3 regions of the Paenibacillus sp. J31R122 genome follow, and region 2 is predicted to be linked to each of the others. Evidence: predicted binding sites of a transcription regulator. Region 2 holds the regulator's gene; each other region holds the start of a gene.
The links. The regulator LexA, encoded in region 2, represses DNA repair genes until DNA is damaged. The targets are predictions, from matches to a motif close to CGAACATATGTTCG.

Region 1: AC0YN7_RS08315 (DNA polymerase IV) is a predicted target of LexA. The motif match lies at 1,663-1,676, and genes of this name have one in related genera.
Region 3: AC0YN7_RS25095 (DNA polymerase IV) is a predicted target of LexA. The motif match lies at 1,355-1,368, and genes of this name have one in related genera.

The regions. Positions count from the first base shown of each region.
Region 1 is NZ_JBWDNM010000003.1:438,017-441,303, reverse strand. It holds gene AC0YN7_RS08320 (ferredoxin) at 16-252, opposite strand; gene AC0YN7_RS08315 (DNA polymerase IV) at 319-1,605, opposite strand; gene cimA (citramalate synthase) at 1,899-3,287, shown strand, end outside.
Region 2 is NZ_JBWDNM010000002.1:631,074-634,360, reverse strand. It holds gene AC0YN7_RS06060 (CAP domain-containing protein) at 1-536, shown strand, start outside; gene AC0YN7_RS06055 (hypothetical protein) at 1,145-1,360, shown strand; gene lexA (transcriptional repressor LexA) at 1,437-2,057, opposite strand; gene yneA (cell division suppressor protein YneA) at 2,215-2,589, shown strand; gene AC0YN7_RS06040 (ABC transporter ATP-binding protein) at 2,854-3,287, shown strand, end outside.
Region 3 is NZ_JBWDNM010000018.1:89,457-92,743, reverse strand. It holds gene AC0YN7_RS25105 (spore germination protein) at 1-666, opposite strand, end outside; gene AC0YN7_RS25100 (DUF3888 domain-containing protein) at 792-1,190, opposite strand; gene AC0YN7_RS25095 (DNA polymerase IV) at 1,465-2,730, shown strand; gene AC0YN7_RS25090 (YolD-like family protein) at 2,727-3,053, shown strand; gene AC0YN7_RS25085 (DUF2515 domain-containing protein) at 3,082-3,287, opposite strand, start outside.

The sequences.
Region 1 (3,287 bases), on a different contig from region 2:
ACTCAATAACGTAAATTAAAAGTTAAATGGCTCGTCTGCAATTTTAATGGAGTCTGTCGGGCAACCGTCAGCCGCATCCTGCAAATCATCATACAAATCTTCTGGAATTTCTGTATTCCCTTTATTGCCATCAGCCTTGTATATAACCTCAGCTATGCCCTCATCATCATAATCATAAATGTCAGGAGCAGTAGCTCCGCAAGCTCCACAAGCGATGCACGTATCTTTTTCTACCCAGGTAAACTTACCCATGGAAATCCCCTCCTAAAATAAATGTATCGAATAATAATCTTTATGCTTTTTCTACATAGTAAACATTCACTCATCAATATATAACAAACTATCATCCTTTTGCAAGGATGTCCCGCGAATTCGTTTATTCCTAATTAAGGTAGACGGATCATCTCCGAGCATGCCCGCTGTCAACACAGCATCCTCCCCAAACTTATCCCGCAACAGATCCATCGCTTTCGTCAACGCTTCTTTTCGTGGCTGCTGCTCATAGCTGAATAAGTCCAATTGCAAGTCAGTCTCGTCTAATAGCGATAAATTTTGCAACGTTACGCCTAGCAAACGGATAGATTCCCCGGACTGCCAATGTTTGTCGTATAGCCTGCATGCTTCTTTATAAATATCATCCGTAGACTGCGTAGGCGCCTCCATCGTATGCGACCGAGCAATTGTCGTCATATCAGGCTTACGAATAGTAATTTGCACAGTCGTAGTGACCAGCTTCTGCCGCCTTAGCCTTCGTCCTGTCTGGTCTGATAAATTGAGCAGCACACGATACACGTCTTCGCGCTTTGTAATATCGCTTGGAAGCGTCGTTGTATGGCCAATTGACTTATTGCGCTCCCGGTTCGGGTTTACAACCGAATGATCAATACCATAAGCCGCTGATTTCATCCAGGAACCGACAACGCCGAAATGCTTGATGAGCACCGATTCATCTGTTTCCGCCAATTGCCCTATCGTGCGAATATTTAGCTTCTGGAGCTTAATAGCTGTTTTCTGGCCGATACCAAACAACGTATCACAAGGCTTATCCCACAATACCCTTTTCACATCACGAATTCGCAGTACAGTTAGGCCGTTCGGCTTCTTCATATCAGACGCCATCTTAGCAAGCAGCTTGTTAGGAGCTAAGCCGATGGAGCAGGGCAGCGACAACTCCGACCCAATACGCTGCTGCAGCATTGCAGCGATTTCCAGTGGTGATCCGAACATTTTGGAGCCTGTAATATCCATATAGCATTCATCAATCGAAACAGCTTCAACAAGCGGTGTATACTGCCTTGCTATGGCCATAAACCCATGTGAGTATTTACGGTACAGATCAAAGTCCGGCCGGATTAAAATAAGGTCTGGACATATTTTGAGAGCCTGACTTACCGTCATCCCAGTTTTGATGCCAAGCTTCCTAGCCATGTAAGAGCTGGTGACCAAAATCCCTTTGCGCTGTTCTACGCTACCAGATACTGCAGTTGGCCTATCCTTATATTTCTCTGGCTGCTCCGCTTCATGCACCGAGCAGTAAAAAGCATTCATATCCAGATGAATAATGACACGGCCTTTGGCCGGGTAATGTTCATTCACATTTATCATATCAGCAACTAACACCGCCTATTCGCTCCAAAAAAAACTACATAGGTTCAACCATCCCCAGCATACATTCGCAACAAGTTTAAGTCAACGAATCCTGATCTCTGCAAGCATAAAAAGCCTATACTTTCCTTGATTGTCAAAACCCATATCAACCAATCAAACAAGATTCATACGCTTACATTTTCTTATATTGCAACAAAAAATGCAGCTCCCCTCTCTACTTTCGCTTCATTAAGTGTTATAATATTATATTATGATTTGTAAAGGTAACCAGTGAAGGAGGCGTCCCGATAATGGCAACAAACATTTCTATATTTGATACGACGCTGCGTGACGGTACACAGGGTGAAGGAATCAGCCTGTCAGCGGATGACAAATTAAAAATTGCCCAAAAGCTTGATTTGCTTGGGGTTCACTATATTGAAGGCGGTAATCCGGGAAGCAACAGTAAAGATATTGAGTTCTTCCAGCGAGTCAAAGCATTGAACCTAAACGCCAAAATTACCGCTTTCGGCAGCACAAGGCGTAAAAACAGTCTTGCAGAACAGGACGCAAGCCTTGTTCGCATCGCTGAATCTGGCGTTCCGGCTGCTACACTCGTCGGAAAGTCATGGGATTTCCATGTACATACTGCCCTACAAACAACGCTCGAAGAAAACTTAGCTATGATTTATGATTCCGTTGCGTTCTTGAGACAAAACGGCATGGAAGCTTTGTTCGATGCGGAGCATTTCTTCGACGGCTACAAAAACAATCCAGAATACGCGTTATCCGTTCTAAAGAAAGCGCAGGAGGCAGGAGCAAATTGGCTCGTGCTTTGTGACACAAACGGCGGAACGATGCCCGATGAAATCAGTGAGATCGTAGCACGTGTTACTCGGGAGTTAACGACACCAATCGGGATTCACACGCACAATGATTGCGAGCTCGCAGTAGCGAATTCTTTAGCAGCTGTACAAGCTGGTGTTCGTCAAGTGCAGGGAACGATAAACGGATATGGCGAGCGCTGCGGCAACGCCAATCTTTGCTCCATCATTCCTAACCTCCAAATCAAAATGAATTATTCTTGTTTGCCGGATGATAAATTGCGTTCCTTGACAGGAACAGCACGTTTTATAAGTGAAATCGCAAACGTACATATGCCTGTCGGTCAAGCATTTGTCGGCAATGCGGCTTTCGCGCACAAGGGCGGTATCCACGTATCCGCCATAATGAAGGATTCGAAAACTTACGAGCATATCCAGCCAGAGCTTGTCGGCAATAAACAGCGGATTCTCGTTTCAGAGCTTGCAGGTCAAAGCAATATTATATCCAAGGCTCAGGAGCTTGGGCTTGACGTGAACGCTAATAACGATAAAACGAAGCTCATCATGGACCGAATTAAGGAGCTTGAGCATCAAGGCTATCAATTCGAGGGTGCTGACGCTTCTATGGAATTGCTGCTTCGAGAGGCTTTCGGTGAAACGAAGGAAATTTTCAAGGTCGATTCCTTCAAAATGCTTGTTGAAAAAACTAATGGGCAGATGGTTTCAGAAGCTATCGTTAAAATTACCGTCGAAGGCCAGCAAGTCTACACTGTTGCAGAAGGAAATGGGCCCGTTAACGCACTCGATAATGCGCTCCGCAAAGCGCTTGTACAATTTTACCCTAAAATTGAAGGCATCCATCTATCCGATTATAAA
Region 2 (3,287 bases):
TTTCGATGAAACAAGTGCCGGGTGCAGCTTCAAACTGGTTTGATTGGTTAAATCTCGGTCAGGTACCGGTAGAAAATCCAAGGAATCAAACACCAGTACAACCACCTGCAAATAATCCAGCACCAGTACAACCACCTGCAAATAATCCACCAAATCAAAACACTAATTCGTCTCAATTTGAACAGCAAGTTTTGGATTTGGTTAATAAAGAAAGATCCAAAGTGGGCTTGAACTCCCTAAGTAAGAATGCTGAATTAGCGAAAATGGCGATGGTCAAAGCACAGGATATGCATAATAACAATTACTTTGATCATAATTCTCCGACTTACGGATCACCGTTCGATATGATGAAGCAGTTCGGAATCACATACAGCTCAGCGGGAGAAAATATCGCAAAGGGCCAAAGCAGTCCTACGCAAGTTATGAACGATTGGATGAACAGTCCGGGGCACAAAGCCAATATTTTGAAAAACAGCTTTACCCAGATCGGAATAGCCTATTATAACGGTGAATGGGTACAAGAATTTATTGGCTAACTAACTATCAATATATGCCCGAGGATGAACAAAAAAACCGAAACCTGACACTTGATCACCTCGATTTATTATTTGTAAAGTCAATATGCTCTCAAGAAGGAGAAGTTACGTTATAACAAACAAAAGACCCATTGAAGGGTCTTTTGTTTGTTTGTAGTCAAAGTTTAGTGTCCTGGACTTAGGGACTTTATATCGTAATTGAATTTATTAGTAACCTCCACCAAAGACGCCACAGCTACAAGCGATAATTACCAATAAAATAAAGAGCACCAGAATAGTACCAGTGTTTGTAAAAGCTCCACCTACACTAGACATTTTTCATTCCACCTCCTTTTATTGAGTACTCTGTAATTTATGCACGTATTCTTCGATGTGATTGGATTCTTGTTACGTAGATACATAAACCGTGTCATAAGCCCAGAGCTTACACTGAAATATGTTGAAAAGGCAGTTGCAGAGGGGATTGCTCCTATTTTGGATATATTCGTATATCGGATAGCTTTTATTTTCTTGCAATAAGAGCGAATGTTTGGTATATAATAAGAACATGTGTTCTATTTATTGTTAAATGTCGTTTGCAAGGTTCAAGTGAATGGAGTTGTGTATAGATGCTTGGAGACCGAGAGCGAAAGCTGTTGCGAATTTTGTGGAATTTGAATCAATTGGAATGGGTAAAGAGTGACTTTACATTAGTTTGCCGGTTAACCGGGTGGTCAGACAAAGAAATCGCGTTATTATTGGATAATTTAATTGAGGACAAATATATAGAGAGGGATGAGGGGAATCATTTTGTTCGAGTGATTGAAGGATGGGATCGTACGTAAAATAGGTAAAAAAAAGACTGAATCCCGTATGCTTGCGCTTGGATTCAGTCTAGTTAGTATGTACGTTTTAGGCTAATTAATGAATATCACGGAATATTCCGATAACCTTGCCTAAAATCGTCACATTGTGAAGTCGAATAGGCTCCATGGAGGAGTTCTCCGGTTGTAGACGAAAGTGATCCTTCTCTTTGTAGAAGGTTTTGACAGTTGCTTCATCGTCTTCAGTCATTGCAACAACGATGTCGCCATTATTGGCAGTTGGCTGCTGACGAACGATAACATAGTCTCCGTTATGAATACCAGCCTCGATCATGCTTTCTCCCATTACGCTCAAAATAAAAACGCTGCTATCGCCTACGAAATGCGATGGAAGGGGGAAGTACTCCTCGATATTTTCAGTTGCAGTAATAGGTACACCTGCGGTTACTTTGCCGACTATCGGCACTTTGGATACAGAGAGAGGTATAATTCCATCTACACCTTCATTGTCTAATATTTCAATTGCACGCGGCTTAGTTGGATCTCGGCGAATAAGCCCTTTCTTCTCCAATCTGTCCAAATGACCATGAACGGTTGAGCTGGATAATAATCCAACAGCTTCTCCGATTTCTCGGACGGACGGCGGGTAGCCTTTCTCCCGAACTTCATTCTTAATAAATTCAAGAATCGAATGTTGTCGGTTGGAAATCTTCGACACTGCGATCACTCCAATAGTAGGTTTGTTGTAGGAAATTATAACATAGAACCGGAGTTCGTACAAACATAAGTTCTTAAGTACAGAAGTTCGTATTTTTTTGTTGACTACAAACGTTTGTTCGTGTATTCTGAAAACAGAACAAACGTTTGGGGTGCTGATGATGATAACTAGTCCAAGTTTTTACAAATCGATCCATACACAACCAGAGAGTAATTTAACAACAATTAGACGCCGTCTGCTGCCGGTTATGCAGCGGCATGCTGTGAAGATAGTAGTGAGTATCGCTTTATTTGTTTTATTGTTTACAAGCTTTTTGCTTATGGGTACTAATGCATCAGGGAGTGAAATTACACCTGCTTCGACGAACGAACAGGTTGTAATTGTAAATGCTGGAGACACTCTTTGGGAAATCGCCAAGCGTTTTAATGATGGCAGTGAGGATACTCGATATATAGTTTACCTAATTAAGGATCGGAATGGACTGCAGAATGCAAATATTAAGCCTGGTCAGCAGCTCATTATTCCGAATTGAACATAGGAACATTAATTAATAGTTTGCAAATACAACACAATCGATAGCTTTCCGAACAAGCAGGATGAATGACTTCTGCATGTTTAGGAAAGTTTTTTTGTTTGAAGTGAAGGGGAAGAAGACTTTCAGAACGTCTATTAATAGGGACATTAATGAACGGAGGTTAATAACAAAGTATGTAATAGGCTCGAAAGAGTTGGTTATACCACAGCTTTTATATTAAAATAGATTAGATTGTCAATTTTTGTAGAAGGAGAACCCTATATGTTACGTGTTGAAGGCTTATCCCATTCTTTCCAAACGGGGAGTGAAACGACTCCAGTGCTCCAGCAGATAAGCTTTACTGTGAGTAAGGGAGAGATGGTCGCGCTGCTAGGCAGCTCCGGCTCCGGCAAGTCCACCTTATTGAATTTGATGGCGGGCTTAATGAAGCCAACAGAAGGCAATATTTACATTGCCGATCATAATATTGTATCGATGAATGAGAACCAATTAGCCGAATTTAGGCGAAAGCATATTGGATTTATTTTTCAAGCATATGAGCTGGTTGCACATCTCACCGTTCGTGAAAATGTAGAACTTCCGCTAGTATTTCAGTCGATTCATCCATCAGTTCGTAAACAAAAAGCGCTCGATTTATTAAAGCAGGTCGGTATTCCTGAAAAAGCGGATTTGTTCCCATCTCAGCTATCGGGAGG
Region 3 (3,287 bases), on a different contig from region 2:
GAGCACACCATCGATATCAATATCCGCCAGTCTGCGATACACTTCTTTCAGAATGCCTTTATCTACCGTTCCATGCAAGTAAAGCACCGCTACATTCGAATGGGTTTGCCTACCGATTTTGTGGATTTGCACATGAAGGTCAGACGAACGAATGAATCGACGAATCAAGCTAATGTTGGTCCGAACGTTCTCGACAAAACCGTGCTGAGGCCCCCGAATGACCGTCTGTGTTTGTGCAGCTGTAACACCTCGCTGTTCACCGCCGTTGACATCGGCAGTCAAAGCTATTGCGCTTCCGTCCGCCAAAATAACGCATAAGCCGTCTGTCATATACTGAAGTGCCTCTTCTAATGTACTAACATCCTGCATCGATCCTATTGAAACGACACAGTTGCGCAATGCATCCATCAACTTGCCGCCATTGACATACTCATGCTTGGGTAGTCTCATCGACATCAATGGTTCCATAACGCTTTCGTTGATCGTCTCCGAATCGACTATTCCGTCTATATAAATAATCGCCAGCTCTCGATCAGGAGCCGCATCGCTGCGAAACATTCGAATTACGATATCGGCACTATCGCCGAATCGTTTGCGAATAGCTTGCACGTTCGCTGACAGTGATGGACTGAATGGCGTTAAAGCCCCTGCGTTTTGTTTGTTCATAACCGCACCTTCATTTCCTCGCCGCTTCTATTTTCCGTATTTTGGATGCAAATATGTACAGACACCTCATTCGTCGAGGCATCTGTATACAGCTTGCATTATTTGCCCGTCATCGTTCTTGATGCTTACCTAACGATGTCTTGATAATTAGGCGGAAGCTTAAAATCCTCTACATGCTTGTAACTGTTAACGGACGTGCTTCCGTCGTTATTTATGTTAAAGGTGATGATATCCTTGCCTACAGAGAGGTGAGGACCTACATAGGGTATTACGGTCACTTGAATTTCCATATGGGAGCTGTAGTATTTGTACACGAGCTCAGAGCTCTCAAGAAACGGCGCGAATGTGGGTGACACCGTTAGCTCGCTTTGATAATAACCATCGATTTGCTCTTGTATATCAGGCGTTAGTAAAGTAAGAACGACTCTTTGACAATGATCCATTTCACTCTCCACTGCTGCATTTGCTCGTTCCGCGTGCATTATGACGCATAGCAATGAAATGATAATAGTCATTTTTTTCATACAATCACCCCTTGTGGTTACTTTTTACATAATGCGGAAGAGGTATGCATAATCCTTCGAAAATACAAACAACCAAACTCCATCAGCGAAGAGCATTGCCCAATCATTGTAAATTACATCCACAAATAACCTATGGAATAAGAACGAGTGTTCCGTATATAATAAGAACAAACGTTCTTGTAGGAGGGAACATCATGACATTTGAAAAATGGATGTGCTCAATCCGTTATATCGTTGATGTGATTCATATGAGCAGTGGAGCTGGTGAAACGTAATGCCTCTTAACAAAGTTATTATGCTTGCGGATTGCCAATCCTTTTATGCGTCTGTCGAGAAGGCCGACCATCCTGAGTATCACGGACTGCCAATTGTAGTTGCAGGCGACCCAGAGCGCAGATCCGGCATCATTCTCGCGGCTTGTCCAATTGCCAAATCCTTCGGAGTCACGACAGCGGAGAGACTAGGAGAATCACTCGCTAAGTGCCCGAATTTAGTCGTCATTAAGCCAAGGATGCAATTGTACATTGATGTCTCCATGATGATAACTCGTATTTATCAGTCATATACCGATTTAGTTGAGCCTTATTCGATCGACGAGCAATTTTTGGATGTGACCGGTTCACTGCATCTCTATGGATCGCCTGAGGAGCTTGCGCGAATCATTCAGGCACATGTTCAAGCGGAGCTCGGAATATACACGCGATTTGGCATTGCCGAGAATAAAATTTTAGCGAAGACAGCGTGTGACAATTACGCCAAGAAAAACGATTCTGGCATTTACGTCCTGTCTAAGGATAAGCTTCATGAGACGCTCTGGACGTTGCCCGTTAACAAAATGTTTATGGTCGGCAGCCGAATGACGCGTCACTTTAACGCCATGGGTATGGAGACGATCGGCAAGATCGCGGAAACGCCTTTAGAGAAGCTTAAGCTGATGATGCACCGCAAATTCGGCAAAAACTCCGATATAAACGCGGAGCTCTACTCTCGCATCGCCAATGGAATAGATGACAGCCCTGTAACACCGGGCACACACCAGGTGGCCCCGAAGGCTGTAGGGCATATGATGACGCTGCCGCGTGATTACGGAAAGCTGGAGGAGATCAAGGTCGTGCTGCTTGAGCTGACAGAGCTCGTCTGCCAGCGCTGCCGCAGCAAGGGATATATGGGGCATGTCATTTCAGTAGGCTGCATGGGAGCAGATTATGACCGGCCCAGCGGCTTTAATCGCCAAATGAAAATGGACGATCCGAGCAATGTTACGAATCAGGTTTATCACGCTGTCATCACGCTGCTGAAGCGTCACTGGGACGGACTTCCCGTTCGAAAGGTTGGCGTCAGTCTGTCGCAGTTTTCAACTGACGACGAGTATCAGCTTTCTTTATTTGACCCGCATCGCGAGAAATCAGCGGCGCTCGAGCGAGCAACGGATGCCATTAAGCTGAAGTACGGTGACGCGATTATTTTAAGGGCTGTTTCGATAACACCCGCAGGGCAAGCCCTTCATCGCTCTGAGAAGATTGGGGGACATTATAAATGAGAAAGAAGCTCGAAGGAAACGGTCTCTGGGAATCAAGCCGCATGATGCTGCCAGAGCATAAAGCGGCGATCAATCAACATGAAGCCGCCTTGAAGCATCGCAATCGAGTGGAGCTTGATGAGCAGGAATGGGAGCATATATCCCGGTCTATGGCCGAATCAATGGAGCAGCGGCACCCGATAACTGTCCAATTATTCCACCCTACTGAGGAACGGACTGTCCATGGTATCGTAGATCGAATTGATCAGCTCCAGAAGCGATTTATGATTAACGGTAAATGGTACCCAATAAGAGACATTGAAGGATCGACAATAGACGAATAAGGTCGGCAGAGCGCATGCTAAAGCTAAGTTAAGTGCCGCGCTGCATGGCAAGTACCGCCAGCTCGATCTTATTCAGCATTAGTCCATATTCATTCGTTATTTCAAACGAATTAGGAAGCGAAAGCTTATGGAAATAACCCGCCACGTCGCTAGCCGACCGAAACCAGTCACCTGGCTCCGGCGGCTCAAGTGTCAGGTCGCTCCAGGCTGCGCCAAGCTCAGGACTATAGATCG